3 regions of the Streptomyces sp. 2-1 genome follow, and region 1 is predicted to be linked to each of the others. Evidence: riboswitches for the same ligand, from Rfam matches in the RefSeq annotation. Region 1 holds a riboswitch; each other region holds the start of a gene.
The links. A riboswitch is a leader RNA that binds a small molecule or an ion and turns the genes downstream of it on or off. The one in region 1 is predicted to bind thiamine pyrophosphate.
Positions count from the first base shown of each region.

Region 2: it holds a riboswitch for thiamine pyrophosphate, as region 1 does, so the genes downstream of both, ACN20J_RS34445 (thiamine ABC transporter substrate-binding protein) here and thiO (glycine oxidase ThiO) in region 1, are expected to answer to the same signal.
Region 3: it holds a riboswitch for thiamine pyrophosphate, as region 1 does, so the genes downstream of both, thiC (phosphomethylpyrimidine synthase ThiC) here and thiO (glycine oxidase ThiO) in region 1, are expected to answer to the same signal.

Region 1 covers NZ_CP183383.1:3,340,628-3,347,024, forward strand. The annotation lists gene metF (methylenetetrahydrofolate reductase [NAD(P)H]) at 1-681, opposite strand, end outside; gene thiE (thiamine phosphate synthase) at 817-1,467, opposite strand; gene ACN20J_RS14720 (Rv2175c family DNA-binding protein) at 1,545-1,916, opposite strand; gene ACN20J_RS14725 (NAD(P)/FAD-dependent oxidoreductase) at 2,046-3,275, opposite strand; gene ACN20J_RS14730 (hypothetical protein) at 3,342-3,686, opposite strand; TPP riboswitch at 3,739-3,852, shown strand; gene thiO (glycine oxidase ThiO) at 3,850-5,085, shown strand; gene thiS (sulfur carrier protein ThiS) at 5,088-5,288, shown strand; gene ACN20J_RS14745 (thiazole synthase) at 5,292-6,086, shown strand; gene pknB (Stk1 family PASTA domain-containing Ser/Thr kinase) at 6,229-6,397, shown strand, end outside.
Region 2 covers NZ_CP183383.1:7,798,215-7,804,611, reverse strand. The annotation lists gene ACN20J_RS34455 (ABC transporter ATP-binding protein) at 1-675, opposite strand, end outside; gene ACN20J_RS34450 (ABC transporter permease) at 678-2,405, opposite strand; gene ACN20J_RS34445 (thiamine ABC transporter substrate-binding protein) at 2,381-3,466, opposite strand; TPP riboswitch at 3,546-3,651, opposite strand; gene rlmN (23S rRNA (adenine(2503)-C(2))-methyltransferase RlmN) at 3,676-4,782, opposite strand; gene ACN20J_RS34435 (hypothetical protein) at 4,834-5,670, opposite strand; gene ACN20J_RS34430 (hypothetical protein) at 5,825-5,986, shown strand; gene ACN20J_RS34425 (hypothetical protein) at 5,983-6,225, shown strand; gene ACN20J_RS34420 (phosphatidate cytidylyltransferase) at 6,377-6,397, opposite strand, start outside.
Region 3 covers NZ_CP183383.1:5,759,367-5,765,763, reverse strand. The annotation lists gene ACN20J_RS25375 (hypothetical protein) at 1-549, opposite strand, end outside; gene thiC (phosphomethylpyrimidine synthase ThiC) at 693-2,540, opposite strand; TPP riboswitch at 2,533-2,689, opposite strand; gene ACN20J_RS25365 (hypothetical protein) at 2,707-2,949, opposite strand; gene ACN20J_RS25360 (YibE/F family protein) at 2,971-4,251, shown strand; gene ACN20J_RS25355 (SsgA family sporulation/cell division regulator) at 4,492-4,932, opposite strand; gene ACN20J_RS25350 (IclR family transcriptional regulator) at 5,032-5,835, opposite strand; gene ACN20J_RS25345 (DUF5326 family protein) at 6,049-6,261, opposite strand.

The DNA of each region.
Region 1 (6,397 bases):
CTTCACGCTGGTCACCGGCATGACCTCGGGGATGACCGGGGTCTCGCAGCCCGCCGAGCCGACCCGGTCACGCAGCCGCAGATACGACTCCGGCTGGAAGAACATCTGCGTGATCGCGTAGTCCGCGCCGGCCCGGCACTTGTCGACGAAGTGCGCGACGTCACGGTCCCAGTCGGCCGAGCGCGGATGCATCTCGGGGAAGGCCGCGACGCCCACGCAGAAGTCGCCGGATTCCTTGATGAGCCGGACGAGTTCGGCCGCGTACGTCAGGCCCTGGGGGTGTGCCACCCAGTCGGCCATCGGGTCGCCGGGCGGGTCTCCGCGCACGGCGAGCATGTTGCGGATCCCGGCGTCCGCGAACTGGCCGATGATGTTGCGCAGCTCGGCGATGGAGTGGTTGACCGCGGTGAGGTGGGCGACCGGGGTCAGGGTCGTGTCGGCGACGATCTGCTCGGTCTCCCTGACCGTGCCCGCCCGGGTCGAACCGCCCGCGCCGTAGGTCACCGACACGAAGTCGGGGGCCACGGCCTCGACCCGGCGCAGCGCGTTCCACAGGTTCCGCTCGCCCTTCGGGGTCTTCGGCGCGGAGAACTCGAACGAGTACGTCTCCTTGCCGGTCGCGAGCATGTCACGCACCGTGCGTGCGCGGTCCGTCCTGGTGGAAGCAGATCCGAGGGCCATACCCGCAGGTTAGTCAGGGGTCGACGGTCCCCCAACCGGATCCGGGAAATTTGCCCGATTTGTCGACTTGTTGTCCACCACTCGGACAACTGCCCACTCGGTCGGGCACACCCCCGGGCACCTGCCTCAGGTCACCTACGCGTGGCGCAGGCGCTTTGCGAACTCCGCCGCCGCCGCGCCCGGATCGTCGGCCTCGGTGATCGCCCGTACGACGACGACGCGGCGGGCGCCCGCTTCGAGCACCTCGTCGAGGTTGCCGAGGTCGATGCCGCCGATGGCGAACCAGGGGCGATCCGTGGCGAGCGCGGCCGTGTACCGGACCAGCGGGAGGCCCGGCGCGTGGCGGCCGGGCTTGGTGGGGGTGGGCCAGCAGGGGCCGGTGCAGAAGTAGTCCACGCCCTCCTGGACGGCGGCGGCCCCGGCCTCGGAATCGGCGTGCGTGGAGCGGCCGATCAGGACGTCGTCGCCGAGGATCGCGCGGGCGGCGGGCACCGGAAGGTCGCCCTGGCCCAGGTGCAGCACGTCGGCGCCGATGGCGTGGGCGACGTCCGCCCGGTCGTTCACCGCGAGCAGCTTGCCGTGCCGGCGGCAGGCGTCCGCGAGGACGGCGAGGTGCTCCAGCTCCTCGGCCGCCTCCATGCCCTTGTCCCGCAGCTGCACGATGTCCACGCCGTTCGCCAGGACCGCGTCCAGGAAGTCGGCGAGGTCGCCCTGGCTCCTGCGGGCGTCCGTGCAGAGGTACACCCGGGCGTCGGCGAGCCGGGCGCGTGCGGTGGATTCGGGCATGCGTGGGTCCCCCGTGTCGTGTCGGTGGCGTACGGGCCGTGAGGATCGCGGCCCGTACGCCGGACGGCGTGATCAGGTCAGACGGCGAGCGCCTGGGCGCGACGCTTCACCTCCGTGCCGCGATTCTCGCTCAGAGCCTGCGCGGGCGTACCGGGCAGGCTCTCGTCGGGGGTGAAGAGCCACTCGAGCATCTCTTCGTCGGTGAAGCCGTCGTCCCGCAGGAGCGTCAAGGTGCCGGTCAGGCCCTTGACGACCTTCTGCTCGGCCCCGTCGATGAATGCGGCGGGGACGTGCAGCGCGCGGTTCTCACCACGGCGTACGGCGATGACCTGGCCTTCCTTGACCAGTTGCCGAACGCGGGTCACCTCGACGCCGAGCAGTTCGGCGATGTCGGGGAGGGTGAGCCAGGCGGGGACGAGAGCATCGATCTTTGCGTCAATCTCGGTCACGAACACAAGCCTGCCATCTCGGACTGACAGTCGGTACCCGGGCCGGTGCGACCGTGTCACGCCCGCGGCCCCGCAGACATCGGACGGCCCTCCGACCGGGCGACCCGACGGAGCACCACGGCAGAGCGCTCAGGCGGTCGCGCCCTTGAGCGGCAGCGCGGGATCCGACAGGAGCCCGGAATCCATCGGCGTGCCCGCCTCGATCAGCCGCTTGCCCTGTGCCAGGTCCCGAGGCCGTCCTACCGCCAGGACCGCGGCCAGGCGGCCCTCGCGGAGCCAGCACACCGACCAGGACGGCCCGGCCGGGTCCCCGCGCCACACCATGGCGTCGGCGGTCGCGTGATGGCCCGCGTACTGGACGAAGCGGCCGAACTGCTCGGACCAGAAGTACGGCACGGGGTCGTACGCGACGGACGTCTCGCCGACGATGTTCGCGGCGACCGTGCGCGGGCCCTGGAGGGCGTTGTCCCAGTGGTGGACCAGCAGGCGCTCGCCGTAGCGGCCGGACGGGAACGAGGCGCAGTCGCCGACCGCGTACACGTCCGGGGCGGAGGTGCGCAGGTGGTCGTCCGCGACGATCTCGCGACGGGCGCCGAGCTCGATCCCGGAACCGGCCAGCCAGGCCGTGGCGGGCCGCGCCCCGATGCCCACGACGACGGCGCCCGCTGGCAGCCGCGAGCCGTCGTCGAGCACCACCTCGCCGGGCTCGACGTGCTCCACGCGCGCGTGGGTGCGCAGCACCGCCCCGCTGTCCGCGTACCAGGCGGCCATCGGAGCGGCCACCTCCTCGGGCAGCACACCGGCGAGCGGCCGGTCGGCGGCCTCCACGACGGTCACCGCGCAGCCCGCCTCGCGCGCCGCCGTCGCGAACTCGGCGCCGATCCAGCCCGCGCCGACCACCACGATGTCGTGCTGCCGGGCGAGGACGGGGCGCAGCCGCTCGGCGTCGTCGAGCGTGCGCAGCAGATGGACGCCGGGTACGCCCTGGGCGCCCGGCAGTTGGATCGGCTCGGCGCCGGTGGCGATGACCAGGACGTCGTACGGAACCGGGCCGTCGACCGTGTCGAGTTCGTGCCGCGAGGGGTGCACGCCGGTCACTTCGAGCCCCAGGCGGAGCTCCACGTCGAGCGCTTCGAAGTCGACGTCGAAGGCGGAGTCCTCGGCCTTGCCGAGCAGTACGGCCTTGGACAACGGGGGCCGGTCGTACGGCTGGTGGGGCTCCGCGCCGATCAGGGTCACGCTTCCGGTGAAGCCCCGTTCCCGCAGGGCGACGGCGGTCTGTACGCCTGCCATGCCCGCCCCGACGATCACGGCGCTCCGTCGCGCCACCGGGTTCCGTCCCTGCGTCTGCTCACTCACACGATCACCATAGACACTGGTGAAATCGTCGGTCAGGGGGCGCGATCGGTGAGCTGTTGCACAGCGTCAGTCTGCGGTGACCTCTTCGACCACACTTGTCCCGCTGCCCTCCTGGGACTCCCATTCCCAGGTCTCCTCCAGGCGCACCCGCCCGTCGGGCAGTTCGACGACCAGGGAGACGCAGTGCCCGGACGAGGTGGTGCCGTCGACCTTCAGCTGTACGTACCGGAAGTCGAGCCGGTCACCCGCGCGCGTGCCCACCAGGTGGCCGCGTACGACGTCGCCGCCCGCGTACTCGGCCCAGATCTCGCCGTCCTTCTCGTGGTAGGCGAACCGGGTGCGGGTGCCCACCTGGCCCGGCGCCTGGTCGGCGACCGGGGCGAGGGAGAGTCCGTCGAGCGAGCGGGCCATGCGTGAAGGCTCCCTTACAGGCTGTTGGGGCGAAGGGCTAAGGTGGCCAACGTAAAGCACTCGCGGGAGTCCGGACGCACCGGGCTGAGAGGGAGGCTGGGACGGCCTCCGACCGTACGAACCTGATCCGGGTCATGCCGGCGAAGGGAGGGGCTGGACGCCCATGTCGCGTACACCGGAGACATCCGTTACACCCGACACAACCGACGCAGCCGCCGATACAACCGATGCAGCCGATGCGAGGCGCACGTCAGACGTCCTGGTCGTCGGGGGCGGGATCATCGGCCTCGTCACGGCCTGGCGGGCCGCGCAGCGCGGGTTCTCGACCGCGCTCGTGGACCCGGAACCCGGCGGCGGCGCCGCGCAGGTCGCGGCCGGGATGCTGGCCGCCGTCACCGAACTCCACTACGGCGAGCAGACCCTGCTCGGCCTCAATCTGGCCTCGGCGCGCCGTTATCCGGACTTCGCGGCCGAGCTGACCGAGGCGACCGGCCAGGACATCGGATACCGGCGGTGCGGCGCGCTGGCCGTCGCGCTCGACGCCGACGACCGCGCCCATCTGCGCGAAGTGCACGCCCTGCAACTCCGGTCGGGCCTGGAGTCGGAGTGGCTCAGCGGCCGTGAGTGCCGACGGCTGGAGCCGATGCTCGCGCCGGGCGTGCGCGGCGGCCTCCGGGTCGACAGCGACCACCAGGTCGATCCGCGGCGGCTCTCCGCGGCCCTGGTCACGGCCTGCGAGCGGGCCGGAGTGGCCTTCCACCGGACGTGGGCGGACCGCCTGACCGTCGTACGGGACCGGGCCACCGGAGTCGTCACGACGGACGGCACCGAGCTTTCGGCGGGCCAGGTCGTGCTCGCCGGGGGCAGCCTCAGCGGGCGTCTGACGGGCGTCCCCGACGACGTACTGCCGCCGGTGCGCCCCGTGAAGGGACAGGTGCTGCGGCTGACCGTCCCGAAGCGGTACGCGCCCTTCCTGAGCCGCAGCGTGCGGGCCGTCGTGCGCGGCAGCCACATCTATCTGGTGCCGCGGGAGAGCGGCGAACTGGTCGTCGGCGCGACCAGCGAGGAGTTGGGCTGGGACACCACGGTGACCGCCGGCGGTGTGTACGAGCTGCTGCGGGACGCCCACGAACTCGTCCCCGGCATCACCGAACTGCCGCTCACCGAGACGCGGGCCGGACTGCGCCCGGGCTCCCCCGACAACGCGCCCCTGCTCGGCCCGACCGGACTCCCCGGTCTGCTGCTGGCGACCGGCCACTACCGCAACGGCGTACTGCTCACGCCCGTCACCGGGGACGCCATGGCACACGCCCTGACTACCGGTGAACTCCCGGACGTGGCCCGCCCCTTCACACCCAGGCGGTTCGGCGCCGCCGCACTCTCGGAGCAGCGCGCATGAGCATGAGCATCTTCGTCAACGGGGAGCGGCGGCAGCTGGCCCCGGACACCGCCCTCGACACCCTCGTCGCCGCGCTCACCGCGGCCCCCTCCGGTGTCGCCGCCGCACTCAACGAAACCGTCGTCCCGCGCGCGCAGTGGTCGAAGACCCTCCTCTCCGAGGGAGACCGCGTCGAAGTCCTCACCGCCGTCCAAGGAGGCTGACCCATGGCCGACGATCCCTTCGTCCTCGGCGGTACGTCCTTCACGTCCCGTCTGATCATGGGCACCGGTGGCGCGCCCAGCCTCGACGTCCTGGAACGCTCGCTCGTCGCGTCCGGCACCGAGCTGACGACGGTCGCGATGCGCCGCGTGAACCCCAAGGCCCATGGCTCGGTCCTCTCCGTGCTCGAACGGCTGGGCATCCGCGTGCTGCCCAACACGGCGGGCTGTTTCACCGCCGGGGAGGCCGTCCTGACGGCCCGGCTCGCGCGTGAGGCGCTCGGCACGGACCTCGTCAAGCTGGAGGTCATCGCCGACGAACGCACCCTGCTGCCCGACCCGATCGAGCTGCTCGACGCCGCCGAGACCCTGGTCGACGACGGCTTCACGGTCCTCCCGTACACGAACGACGACCCGGTGCTCGCCCGCAAGCTGGAGGACGTGGGCTGCGCCGCGGTCATGCCGCTCGGCTCGCCGATCGGGTCCGGGCTCGGCATCCGCAACCCGCACAACTTCCAGCTGATCGTGGAGCACGCGCGCGTGCCGGTGATCCTGGACGCCGGTGCCGGTACGGCGTCGGACGCGGCGCTCGCCATGGAGCTGGGGTGCGCGGGTGTGATGCTCGCCTCGGCCGTGACCCGGGCGCAGGAGCCGGTGCTGATGGCCGAAGGCATGCGGCACGCGGTCGAGGCGGGCCGGCTCGCGTACCGCGCGGGGCGCATTCCGCGCCGTCACTTCGCCGAGGCGTCGTCTCCGGTGGAGGGCGTAGCCCGGTTGGACCCGGAAAGGCCCGCTTTCTGAGCTTTGGCCTGAACACCTGTCTGAATCCAGGCGCCGCACGGGATCGGTCACGGTGCGACATCCGTCACAGCTCGGCTGCAGTACCGCCCCGGAATCGCCCGTGCAGGCGGCGTTGACAGTGGCGGCTCGTACACTCACCTGCGTGGATACGACCCTTCAGGACCCGCTCGTCGGGCACGTGCTCGACGGCCGCTACCGCGTCGACGCGCGCATCGCGGTCGGCGGGATGGCCACGGTCTACCGGGCCGTGGACACCCGCCTGGACCGGGTGCTCGCGCTCAAGGTGATGCACCCGACGCTTGCGGCCGACG
Region 2 (6,397 bases), 4.5 Mb from region 1:
CTGCCAGACCTCAAGTGGCGTACCGGACTGGGCGATCCGGCCGTCCCGCATCACGACGACCCGGTCGGCGAGCGCGAACGCCTCCCCCTGGTCGTGGGTGACCGCGAGCACGGTCGTGCCCAACTCGCCGAACAGTTCGCGGAGTTCGACCACCAGCCGCTCACGCAGCGAGCGGTCCAGCTGACCGAGGGGTTCGTCGAGCATGAGCAGCCGGGGGCGGGGCGCGAGGGCCCGGGCGAGTGCGACGCGCTGCTGCTCACCACCGGAGAGGGAGGCGACGGCCCGCCCACGGGCGCCGGGCAGCCCCACGAGATCCAACAACTCCCCTACACGTGCTGCCTGTTGGACCTTCGACTCGCCGTGCATCCGCAGCCCGAAGGCCACGTTGCCGCCCACGTCGCGCTGCGGGAACAGCTGGTGGTCCTGGAACATCAGGCCGACGCCCCGCTTGTGCGCGGGCACGCCGTGGAGGTCGCGGCCGTCCAGGAACACCCGTCCCTCGTCCAGTGGTTGGAGCCCCGCGACGGCCCGCAGCAGGGTCGACTTGCCGCTGCCGCTGGGCCCGAGCACGCTCACGATCTCGTGCTCGGCGACCTCGAGCCCGACGGAGTCGAGCACGGCCCGCCCACCGAACCGTACGGTCGCGCCGACGAGTTCGAGCTTTGCGTCGCGCATGGTCAGAACTCCCCGGTCCGGTCGGTGCGAAGGCGTTCGAGAACGAGCAGCGCCACCGCGCACACCACCATCAAGATCGTCGAAAGTGCCATGGCCTGCCCGTAGTTGAGCTCCCCGGCCCGCCCGAGCAGCCGCGCCACGGCGACCGGCAGCGTCGGGTTGTCGGGCCGCGCGATGAAGACGGTCGCGCCGAACTCGCCCAGCGACACGGCGAAGGCGAACCCGGCCGCGATCAGCAGCGCCCGCCGCACCATCGGCAGATCGACCTCGCGCCACACCCGCCACGGCGAGGCCCCGAGCACCGCCGCCGCCTCGCGCAGACGTCCGTCCACCGCCCGCAGCACGGGCAGCATGGTCCGTACGACGAAGGGGACGCCCACCAGCGCCTGCGCCAGCGGTACGAGGATCCAGGTGCTCCGGAGGTCCAGCGGAGGCTTGTCGAGCGCGATGAGGAAGCCGAACCCTACGGTCACGGCGGAGACACCGAGCGGCAGCATCAGCAGGGCGTCGAAGCCGCGAACGAGACGGCCGGCGTCCCGGCGGGTGAGGGCGGCAGCCGCGAGTCCGCCGATCAGCAGGGCGATGGCGGTGGCGGCAAGGGCGTACTGCAGCGAGTTGCCGATGGCCTCGATCGGCGGGACCAGGAAGATACCGCCCTCGTCGCTGGTCAGCGCCTTGTAGTAACCGAATCCGGGGGCGTCGAGGGACCGCTCGACCAGCACGGCCAGCGGCAGCACCAGCAGGACGGCGATGGTGGCGAGGACTCCGGCGAGCAGCGCCCACTGCCCGGCGCCTCGCGGCCGTCGTGCCGTCACGGAGGCGTCGACCAGGCGAAGAGCCGTCTCCCGCCGCCGTACCGTCCACGCGTGGACGGCGAGGATCGCGCCGACCGCCACGAACTGGACGAGGGTGAGGACGGCGGCCGTCGAGAGGTCGAAGATCTCCGAGGTCTGCCGGTAGATCTCGACTTCGAGCGTCGAGAAGGTGGGGCCGCCGAGGATCTGCACCACACCGAACGAGGTGAAGGTGAAGAGGAAAACCATGAGCGCGGCGGCGGCGACCGCCGGGCCGAGCGCCGGAAGCGTCACCCTGCGCCAGGCTGCGAACCGTGAGGCGCCGAGCACCCGCGCGGCCTCCTCCTGCCGCGGATCGAGCTGCGACCAGAGGCCGCCGACCGTGCGGACGACGACCGCGTAGTTGAAGAAGACGTGCGCGAGCAGGATCGCCCACACGGTCGTGTCGAGCCGTACGCCCCACAGCTCGTCCAGGAGCCCGCCGCGGCCGAGGAGCGCCAGGAAGGCCGTGCCGACGACCACGGTCGGCAGTACGAACGGCACGGTGACGACTGCCCGCAGGACCTGCTTGCCCCTGAAATCGAAGCGCGCGAACACATACGCGCCGGGGAGCGCGATCAGCAGCGTGAGCGCGGTCGAGGCGAGCGCCTGCCAGGTCGTGAACCACAGAACGTGCCGGATGTCGGACTGCGCGAGCACGTCGCCGATCCGCCCGAACCGCCAGACCCCGTCGATCTTCAGCCCGCGGGCCGTGATCGCCGCGACCGGGTAGGCGAAGAAGAGCCCGAAGAACGCGACGGGCACGGCCATGAGAGCGAGCCGCGCCACGCTCCCCGTACGCGGGCGCGTGCGGGGGCGTGGACGGGAGCTCGGACTCCGGCGCGCGGGCGGCTCCGCCCCGGCGCGGGGCTCTACTTCAGTACGAGCGAGGTCCATGACTTGACCCACTCGTCACGGTTGTCGGCGATCTTGGCGGGGTCGAGGGTCTCGGGGTTCTCGACGGCCGGGCCGAACTTCGTGAACTCCGGCGGCACCTGGGCGGCCTCACGGACCGGGTAGACGAACATGTTGAGCGGCATGTCGTCCTGGAACGGCTTGGAGATCAGAAAGTCGATGAGCGCCTTGCCGCCCTTGCTGTTCTTCGCATTGCTCAGCAGGCCCGCGTACTCGACCTGGCGGAAGCAGGTGCCGTCCGCGACCCCGGTCGGCGCGGTCTTCGGCTTCGGGTCGGCGTAGATGACCTCGGCGGGCGGCGACGAGGCGTACGAGACGACGAGCGGCCGGTCGCCCTTGGCCTTCTTGCCGCCGGCGGACCCGGAGAACTCCACGTTGTAGGCCTGCTCCCAGCCGTCGACGACCTTCACGCCGTTGGCCTTGAGCTTCTTCCAGTAGTCCTGCCAGCCGGCGTCGCCGTACTTCGCGGCCGTCCCGAGCAGGAATCCGAGGCCGGGCGAGGACGTCGAGGCGTTCTCGGTGACCAGCAGGTTCTTGTACTCGGGCTTGATCAGGTCGTCGAAGGACGTCGGCGGGGCCAGCTTGTGCTTGCTGAAGTACGCCTTGTCGTAGTTGACGCAGATGTCACCGGAGTCGATGGGCGTGACGCGGTGCTTGTCCTGGTCGACCCGGTACTGCGGCAGGATCAGGCTCGATCCCTTGGCCTCGTAGGACTGGAACAGCCCGTTGTCGAGCGCCCGCGACAGCAGCGTGTTGTCGACACCGAAGAAGACGTCTCCCTGCGGGTTGTCCTTGGTGAGGATGGCCTTGTTGACGGCCGTACCTGCGTCGCCGTCCTTGAGGACCTTGACCTTGTAGCCGGACTCCTTCTCGAAGTCCTTCAGTACGGCCTTGGTGTAGGCGAAGGAGTCATGGCTGACGAGGGTGACGGTCTTGGACCCGGAGCCCTCGTCGCCGGAGTCGGACGAACCGCACGCGGCGAGCGCGGCGAGGCCGAGCCCGGTGACCGCGACCACGGCCGTGAACTTCCTGGTGGTGCTCACTGGATTCCTCCTGGGGCTGACCAGGAAGAGACGCGGCCCTGCCCGGGACCTCGATCGGTTCCCGGGCAGGGCGCAACAGCTTGAGTAGTGACCGAACTTCCTACCCAGAATGACCTGGGCAAGGTTCAGAGGGTCTGCGGGCTGTCCCGCACTCTCAGCGCTGTGGCGCTCCCCTGTCGGAATATGAAGATGTACGTACGTCCGCCAGACTACCGCTCGGTCGCCGCGAGCTGCCCGCAGGCCCCGTCGATCTCCTGGCCACGGGTGTCCCGGACGGTGACGGGCACACCATGGGCGGCGATCGCCTCGACGAACGCCTTCTCGTCCTCGGGCCGCGAGGCGGTCCACTTCGAGCCGGGTGTCGGGTTCAGCGGAATCAGGTTCACGTGCACGGGCTTGCCCTTGAGCAGCCGCCCGAGCCGGTCACCACGCCACGCCTGGTCGTTGATGTCCCGGATGAGCGCGTACTCGATGGAGAGCCGGCGCCCCGACTTCGCCGCGTACTCCCAGCCGGCGTCCAGCACTTCCCGAACCTTCCACCGCGTGTTCACGGGCACGAGCGTGTCACGCAGCTCGTCGTCCGGTGCGTGCAGGGAGATGGCGAGGCGGCACTTGAAGCCCTCGTCGGCGAACCGGTTGATGGCGGGGACGAGGCCGACCGTGGAGACGGTGATCCCCCGCTGCGACAGCCCGAGCCCGTCCGGCTCGGGGTCGGTGAGGGCCCGGATGGACTGGACGACCCGCTTGTAGTTGGCCAGCGGCTCGCCCATGCCCATGAAGACGATGTTGCTGAGCCGAGCCGGCCCACCGGGAATCTCGCCGTCCCGCAGCGCCCGCATCCCGTCCACGATCTGGTGCACGATCTCGGCGCTGGACAGGTTCCGGTCGAGACCGGCCTGCCCGGTCGCACAGAACGGGCAGTTCATCCCGCAGCCCGCCTGCGAGCTGATGCACATGGTGACCCGGTCCGGGTAGCGCATCAGCACGGACTCGACGAGCGTGCCGTCGAAGAGCCGCCAGAGGGTCTTGCGGGTGGTGTTCTCATCCGTGGAGAGATGCCGCACGACCGTCATCAGCTCAGGAAGCAGCGCTTCCTGCAGCTTGGCGCGCGATCCGGCGGGGATGTCGGTCCACTGCTCCGGGTCGTGCGCGTACCGCGCGAAGTAGTGCTGCGACAGCTGCTTGGCACGAAACGGCTTCTCACCGACCGCGGCAACCGCCTCTTTACGCTCGGCAGGCGTGAGATCGGCAAGGTGCCGCGGCGGCTTCTTGGCTCCGCGGGGGGCAACGAAAGTGAGTTCTCCGGGCTTAGGCATGGCTGTACCAGTGTCGCAGATCGATTCGTGTGACTTGTGCCCCCGGCCGTCTCAGCCGCGGGGCTGGGCATCCAGGAGCCGGTGGACCGATGCCGTCATGCTCGCCACGAAGGAGTCACGGGTCCCGTCGGAGACCAGTTCCAGGGAGAGGTACGGGTTGAGGTCCTCCAGCTCGACGAGGAGCAGCGCGCCTTCCTGCGTGCGGCAGGCGTCCACGCGCTGGATGCCGTGGTCGAGGGTGTTCCAGTCGATGAAGCGCCGGGCGAAGGCCAGGTCGGCGTCGGTGGGCTCGTAGGGATCGAGGACCCAGCGCCGCTCGGGATCGGGGGCGTGGAGGGCGTACTGGAAGGTGTCGTCGACGTAGTAGAAGGACACTTCGTAGCGGAAGTCGATGCGCGGCTGGACCAGGATGTCGCCGTACGCGAGGCCGCCGAGCTCCTCCCGGGGCACGAAGGACAGGCCTATGGAGTCCGCGCCCACCTTCGGCTTGACCGCGTACTGGCCGGTCTCGGGCAGCAGATGCAGGTCCTCGGGCCGGTCGACGGTGGGGATGACCGGGTATCCGGTTGCGGTCAGGTCCAGCAGGTACTGCTTGCCGGCCATGTCGCCTCGGCCGGTCAGCGGGTTGTAGACCCGGATGTCACGGGCCACGGCCTGCTCCCGGAAGGCGTCGTACTCCTTCTGGTAGTGCAGCACGGGCCCGCTGTTGCGGACCACGACGACATCGAAGGCGTCCATCAGCGCGGCGGCGTCCAGCGGGTGGCACAGGGCGACGTCGAAGTCGTCGCGCAGTCGGGAGGTCAGGAAGATGTCCTCGTCGCAGTAACGCCGCCCCCGCGCCTGATAGGCGAGATCGGTCACATACAGAGCTCTACGGCGGTCCGGCATCACACATCTCCTTAAGCGGTGCGACAAACCTACCGATCCCGCAGGCCACGACCTCGGGCGGGCACGTGGACTTTGGCCACCGACGACCCAAGTCCGGTGCCGCAGGACGCGGAGCACTGTCCTATAGGCCACACCTGGACCTACACTCGAACTTGTGTACGAATACGTGTCTCATCCGGATCCTCGGCGCAGCGACCGCGATCGGCTGGTCCGGCGACTGCGCCGCACCGACGACACCAGCGCCGCTGCCTCCACCTCCGCCACGCCCACGCCCACGCCCGACACCGATACAGACACCGCCCGCGGTGCACTGTGAACCGCGAACAGTCGCCACCCGAAGGCGAGAGCACCGCGCCCATCGTCGTGCATCGCGCGGCGGGCACCGGCGGCCGCCGGGTGTCGATCCGCGCCCGGGGCGCCGGCCTCGCGCACAGCGACGCCGACCTGATCGAGTTCCTGCGCCGCGCGGGCCTGCCGGACGCGTGGGAGCTCCTGGACGATCCGCAGTGGGTGGACTGGCAGGAGGGCCGACCGCACGACTACGGCACGGACTGACGGCGGCACAGACGCACAGACCGCGCCTCTGCCGTTCGAGCGTTGGAGTGGCCCGGACATCCGGCAGACATACGGGAGGGGCTCGCCGTCCAGTTGGACGACGAGCCCCTCGTACCGCAAAACCGCAGACCGCAGGCCCTGAGCCTCGGTATCAGCTACCGACGAACAACAC
Region 3 (6,397 bases), 2.4 Mb from region 1:
CAGCGGGTCGTCCGGGTCGAGATAGCGGGACCGCGGGCTTGTTCCGTCGGGCAGACGGCGGTCGAGCTGCTGAGCCGCCAGGAAGGTGAAGTAGTCCGTCGGACGCAGCCGCAGATGGACTTCGGGGTGCTCGTCGAGCGCGGTTCGGGACACGTCGAGCGATTCGACCGCGTAGCGAGGGCCGTTCCACATCGGTGCCCGGCCCTCTGTCCGCCCACGGGCGTTCTCCTCCTCGAGTTCGGCCCGCCAGCCGGCCATGTCCGAAGGCAGCTCGATCTCCTCGTCGAGCACCTGGATATAGACGGATTCAGGGGATATGGACGACTCCCCGTCCCCTTCGACGATCAGGGCCGAGGTGTGAAGTGGCCCCAGGGAGAAGGTTCTCCACGCCGGGCTGGACTCTTCCCGCTGCCGCAGGGTGCGTACGGCACGGGTCGAGCGGGTTCGCAGCCTGTACCAGCCGTTCTGCAGGGGTTGCTGGAACAGCACTGCGAACAGCATCCCCAGCACAGCGCCGACAACTCCGTTGGCCACATCGATCCCGCCCATGCCAGGCAGGGTAGGGAAGTTGATCACGTCATGCGCGATCTTCTCTCTACCGTTACGACTTGGAGCAAGGCGTCGTGCTTTTCCGCAAGGTCCCGGCCTGGCAGGCCGGGACCTGGGAGAAAGAGTCGGACAGTGCGCCGGAGTCAGTCGGCCATGGGCAGGTACACCCTGTTCCCGCTCGCCGCGAACTCCTTCGACTTCTGGAGCATCCCCTCGGCGACCTCCTCGGCCGTCGCTCCCGCAGCCGCGGTGCCACCGAACTGCTCGGTGATGCTGTGGCTGATCTTCATCGAGCAGAACTTCGGCCCGCACATGGAGCAGAAGTGCGCTGTCTTGGCGGGCTCGGCCGGGAGGGTCTCGTCGTGGAACTCCCGGGCCGTGTCGGGGTCGAGGGCCAGGTTGAACTGGTCCTCCCAGCGGAACTCGAAGCGGGCGTCCGACAACGCGTCGTCCCACTCCTGTGCGCCAGGGTGTCCCTTGGCGAGGTCCGCCGCATGGGCCGCGATCTTGTAGGTGATGACGCCCGTCTTGACGTCGTCACGGTTGGGCAGGCCCAAGTGCTCCTTGGGCGTGACGTAGCAGAGCATGGCCGTGCCCCACCAGGCGATCATCGCGGCACCGATGCCGGAGGTGATGTGGTCGTACGCCGGCGCGACGTCCGTCGTCAGCGGGCCAAGCGTATAGAACGGAGCTTCATCACAGATCTCCTGCTGAAGGTCGATGTTCTCCTTGATCTTGTGCATCGGGACATGCCCCGGGCCCTCGATCATGGTCTGTACGTTGAAACGCTTCGCGACCCTGTTGAGTTCCCCGAGCGTCCTCAACTCCGCGAACTGTGCTGCGTCGTTGGCGTCCGCGATCGACCCTGGCCGCAGCCCGTCGCCGAGCGAGTACGTGACGTCGTACGCCGCGAGGATCTCGCACAGCTCCTCGAAGTTCTCGTACAGGAACGACTCCTTGTGGTGCGCCAGGCACCAGGCCGCCATGATCGAGCCGCCGCGCGAGACGATGCCGGTCTTGCGGTTCGCGGTCAGCGGGACGAACGGCAGCCGCACGCCCGCGTGGACGGTCATGTAGTCCACGCCCTGCTCGGCCTGCTCGACGACCGTGTCCTTGTAGATCTCCCAGGTCAGCTCCTCGGCCCGCCCGTCGACCTTCTCCAGCGCTTGGTAGAGCGGGACCGTGCCGATGGGGACGGGGGAGTTCCGCAGCACCCATTCCCGCGTGGTGTGGATGTTGCGGCCGGTGGACAGGTCCATGACCGTGTCGGCGCCCCAACGGGTCGCCCAGGTCATCTTCTCGACCTCCTCCTCGATGGAGGAGGTGACCGCGGAGTTGCCGATGTTGGCGTTGACCTTCACCAGGAACCGCTTGCCGATGATCATCGGCTCGATCTCCGGGTGGTTGACGTTGGCCGGCAGCACGGCCCGGCCCGCCGCGATCTCCTCGCGGACGACCTCGGGAGAAACGTTCTCCCGGATGGCCACGTACTCCATCTCCGGCGTGACCTCGCCCCGCCTGGCGTACGCGAGTTGAGTCACCGCCTGTCCGTCACGGCTGCGCCGGGGCTGGCGCGGACGCCCCGGGAAGACCGCGTCGAGGTTGCGCAGTCCGCCGCGCGGCGAGGTGTGCTTGATCCCGTCGTCCTCGGGGCGGACGGGGCGGCCCGCGTACTCCTCGGTGTCACCGCGCGCGATGATCCAGTTGGCCCGAAGAGCCCCGAGGCCCCTGCGTACGTCGGTGTCGACGGTCGGATCGGTGTACGGGCCGGAGGTGTCGTACAGAGTGACCGACTGCCCGTTGGTGAGGTGCACCTGACGGACCGGCACCCGCAGGTCGGGGCGCGAACCCTCGACATACGCCTTGTGCCAGCCGATGGACTTCCCGGCCTCGCCGTTCTCGGGCGAAGCGGTCACTTCACCGCTCTCGGCCGAGGCGAACGCCCCGCCCGTCGGACTGGAGGCAGGCGTGCGTACGTCCTTGTTGGTCATGAGACCTACTCCCTACGCCGGCATTACCCGGTAACAGGTTCGGCGGTCGACGCAGCGATTTCCGTCCGGCGATGTTCCACGTGAAACATCGCGTCTACGGAGGTCAGCGCCCTCTCAGCCCGGTGCTCCGAGCTCCCGCGTTTGCAAAGGTGCCCCCACGCTAGCGTCAGATGTGGCGCGGTGAACAGTGGGCCCGGGCCGTTCTTGCGATGATCGGTCGGTGACCACGACGCAGCAGCCCCCACTCCCGCCGTCCGAGCCGCCCCACGGACACGGCCACGACGGCCATGGGCACGGCGGCGGCCCAGGGCACGGATCCCACGGCCCCGGAGGGGGCGGCGGAGACCGGCCCGGCGGTGGTGACGGTGGCGGACCGGGTGGCGGCGGGCACGGCCATTCGCACAGTCACGGACCCGCAGCACCTGTCTCGATGCACCTGCGCAAGGTCATCGCGGCCGTGCTGATCCCCTTCGCGGCGGCGGTCGTCGTCGGCCTCGTGGTGCTCTGGCCCGGCGGCGCCCCGGGGCACGAGCGCACCGGTGTCGGCTTCGACCGGCAGACCCAGCAGGCCACGGTGACCAAGGTCGACAAGGTCGACTGCAAGTCGGTGAACGCCTCGGGGGAGACGCCGACCGGCGACACGTCGACCGCAGAGGGCTCGTCGGCTCAGCAACAGGCGTCCGGCAGCTGCAAGAAGGCGACGGTCCGGGTCGACACCGGCAAGGACAAGGGCCGTACGTTCACGGAGATCGTCCAGCCGGACTCCTCGCGGCAGCTGGAGCAGGGCCAGGAGGTGATCGTCGCGTATGCGCCGGACGCCCCCAAGGAGCTCCAGTACTCGGTCACCGACGTGAACCGCAAGCTCCCGATGACGGTGCTCGCCGGCATCTTCGCCGTCGCCGTGGTCCTGGTGGGCCGGATGCGCGGTGTCATGGCGCTGGTCGCACTGGCCGCCAGCTTCCTCATCCTGACGTTCTTCATCCTCCCCGCGATCCTGCAGGGCTCGAACCCCCTGGTCGTGGCGGTGGTCGGCGCGAGCGCCATCATGCTGATCGCGCTCTATCTGTGCCATGGCCTGTCGGCCCGTACGTCGGTGGCGGTGCTCGGCACCCTGCTCTCCCTGTTGCTGATCGGGCTGCTCGGCTCGCTGTTCATCGACTGGGCCTCGCTGACCGGCAACACGGACGACAACACCGGTCTGATCCACGGGCTGTACCCGTCCATCGACATGAGCGGCCTGCTGCTCGCGGGCATCATCATCGGTTCGCTGGGTGTGCTCGACGACGTGACGGTGACGCAGACGTCGGCGGTCTGGGAGCTGCACGAGGCCAATCCGACGATGGGCTGGCGCGGGCTGTACCGCGCGGGCATCCGCATCGGCCGCGACCACATCGCGTCGGTCGTCAACACACTCGTCCTGGCCTATGCGGGCGCCGCTCTACCGCTGTTGCTGCTCTTCTCCATCGCGCAGAGCAGTGTGGGGACGGTGGCCAACAGCGAGCTGGTCGCCGAGGAGATCGTGCGCACGCTCGTCGGCTCGATCGGACTGGTCGCCTCCGTGCCGGTGACCACGGTCCTCGCCGCCCTGGTGGTCTCGGCGGACCGCCCGGGCCTCACCGCCCCGGCACCACAGGAACAGCCGCAGCCGCAGCCCCAGTCGGGCGCCAGGGCGCCTCTGCGCGGGGGGAGCGGCCGCCGCCGCAAGCACTGAAGCCGACACCCGTGCCGGATCCGGTTGCCGAGAGCTGACGGCTGACGGCTGACGGCTGACGGCTGACGGCTGACGGCTGACGGCTGACGGCTGAGAAGAAGCGTTACGGCAGCCCGCACGGCCGCCGAGCAACAAGCCGTATGCCGTACGGCCGGCGCCAGGCGGTATGAGCACGCGTCACACCCGTACGGGCCGACGCACAGCGAGGCGGCGGCACGCCTGCCCCAGACCCGTATCGCCTCATCCGGCGCTCTGTTCCTCCGCCAGGATGCGGTTGAGCGCCTCGTCGAGGTGCGTGTCGAAGTCCGCGAGGGACCGCTCCTGGCCCAGCGGCACCAGCCGGTCCGTACGGTCGAGGAACGCCAGCAGCGGCGCCGTCCCACAGCGGAACAACGCGTGGTCGCCGCCCACCTGAAGCCGGATCAGCACATCGCCGAACCCCTCGGTGTCGGCGGGAGCGATGTGCACATCACCGTCCCCGCACGCCCGGCCCACCCCGTCGATCAGCAGCTCCCTGCCGAAGGCCCAGGTGACCGGGGCGTCACCGGGCAGGTGGAAGGTCAGCCGCACGGCATAGGGATCACAGGTCTCGTAGCGCAGCTCCACCGGGATGCGAAAGGAGAGCTCCTCCGAGACGACGAAGCTCATCATGACCTCTGCCTGTACTACCGACTCGCGCATCGCCTACCCCGTCGTTCGCCTTCGCCTGGCCGGGAATCATCCACCTGACACTGCTGGCATCTTGCTGAACGTACACACCAGATCACAAGGAGTGAGTTTTCAGATGCTGATAGAGAGCGAGAGTGACCCCAGCAGCCTGCCGATCTCGCTCTGCAATCGGCGTGCCGCCGGCAGCAGTCGGTCGGCCTGGTGGGCCGGCAGGGAAATGGCAATTGTGGCCGCAGTACTGCCCACAGTGATCGGAATCGCGGCGCAGACGGTGCCCAGCGCGTACTCCTGACGCTCGATCACGGGCTGCATGCGTCGTGCCGATTCGAGGCGTCGCAACAGAGTTCGATCGTCACGCACCGTATATGGCGTGATGGACCGGACGGAGTAACGGTCGACGTGGTCCCGACGGGCATCGTCGTCGAGCTGGGACAGCAGACACTGTCCGATCGCGTGCGCGTGACCCGTCTCGCGGAAGTCGGCCCACTCCTCGACGGCTGGATTGGCCGGGGTGTCAGCGACGCACTGGACCTCGATCTCACCGTCGCGGTAGAGCGCGTAGTACACGGGCGCGCCGATCGAGTCGCGGCACTGCGCGAGAGCGTCGGCGACCATGCTGCGACGTTTCTGCTGGGCACCGCTGTTGGTCAACCGCTCGACCGCCTCGCCGAGGAAGAACAGGCCCTTCTCCCGGCGCAGATAGCCCTCGTGGGCCAGCGTGCGCAGCAGGTGATACGCCGTGGGCAGGGCGAGCCCGGCCTCCCGGGCGAGCTGCTTGGCGGGCGCCCCGTGCTCATGGCGGGCGACGGACTCCAACAGGCGCATCGCACGCTGCACGGATCCGATGAGGGTCGTGGGATGCGGTTCGGAGGAAGGGACGTGCGGTCCTGCGGGTGCGGTGTCAACCGTGGCCAAGGGTTACTCCCGAAGCGCGAGGGGGGCCGCCCGTGCGGGGGTAACACGGGAGGGATCAGAGCGCCGCTCGCGGGAATCAACCCCGCGTCGAATTCCGGACTTTAACCGTCTGCCACCGCTCGCAGACGGCCTGCGCCGAAACTTCCCTCGCCCGAGGGAACTGGCGATTCCTGTTACCGCCGGCCGGTTGCCGACCGGCGGGTCTCCCCCTGCCTACCAGTCGCTCCTCGACGAGGAGCTCGACATGAACTTCCGTACGACGTAGATCAGTCCGCCGACCAGCGCCACGAAGACCAGCAGCTTGAAGAGCAGGCCGATCACGAAACCGACGACGCTCGCTATCAGGCCGCCGAACACGACCAGGGCGATGACCGGCACCGCGACCCACTTAATCCACCACGGCATACCCGCGAAGATCTCTCGCATCGCCCTTGTTCCTTGTCTCTCTGCCCGTTTCCGAGTGCTGTCCGAGCCCGCTCCCGAAGGATGACGGGTCTTGAATGTCCTGCCCTCGATGCTAGGCGCGGCAGGGGTGCCGACGGGGGCCTCGCACCCCTTGTCC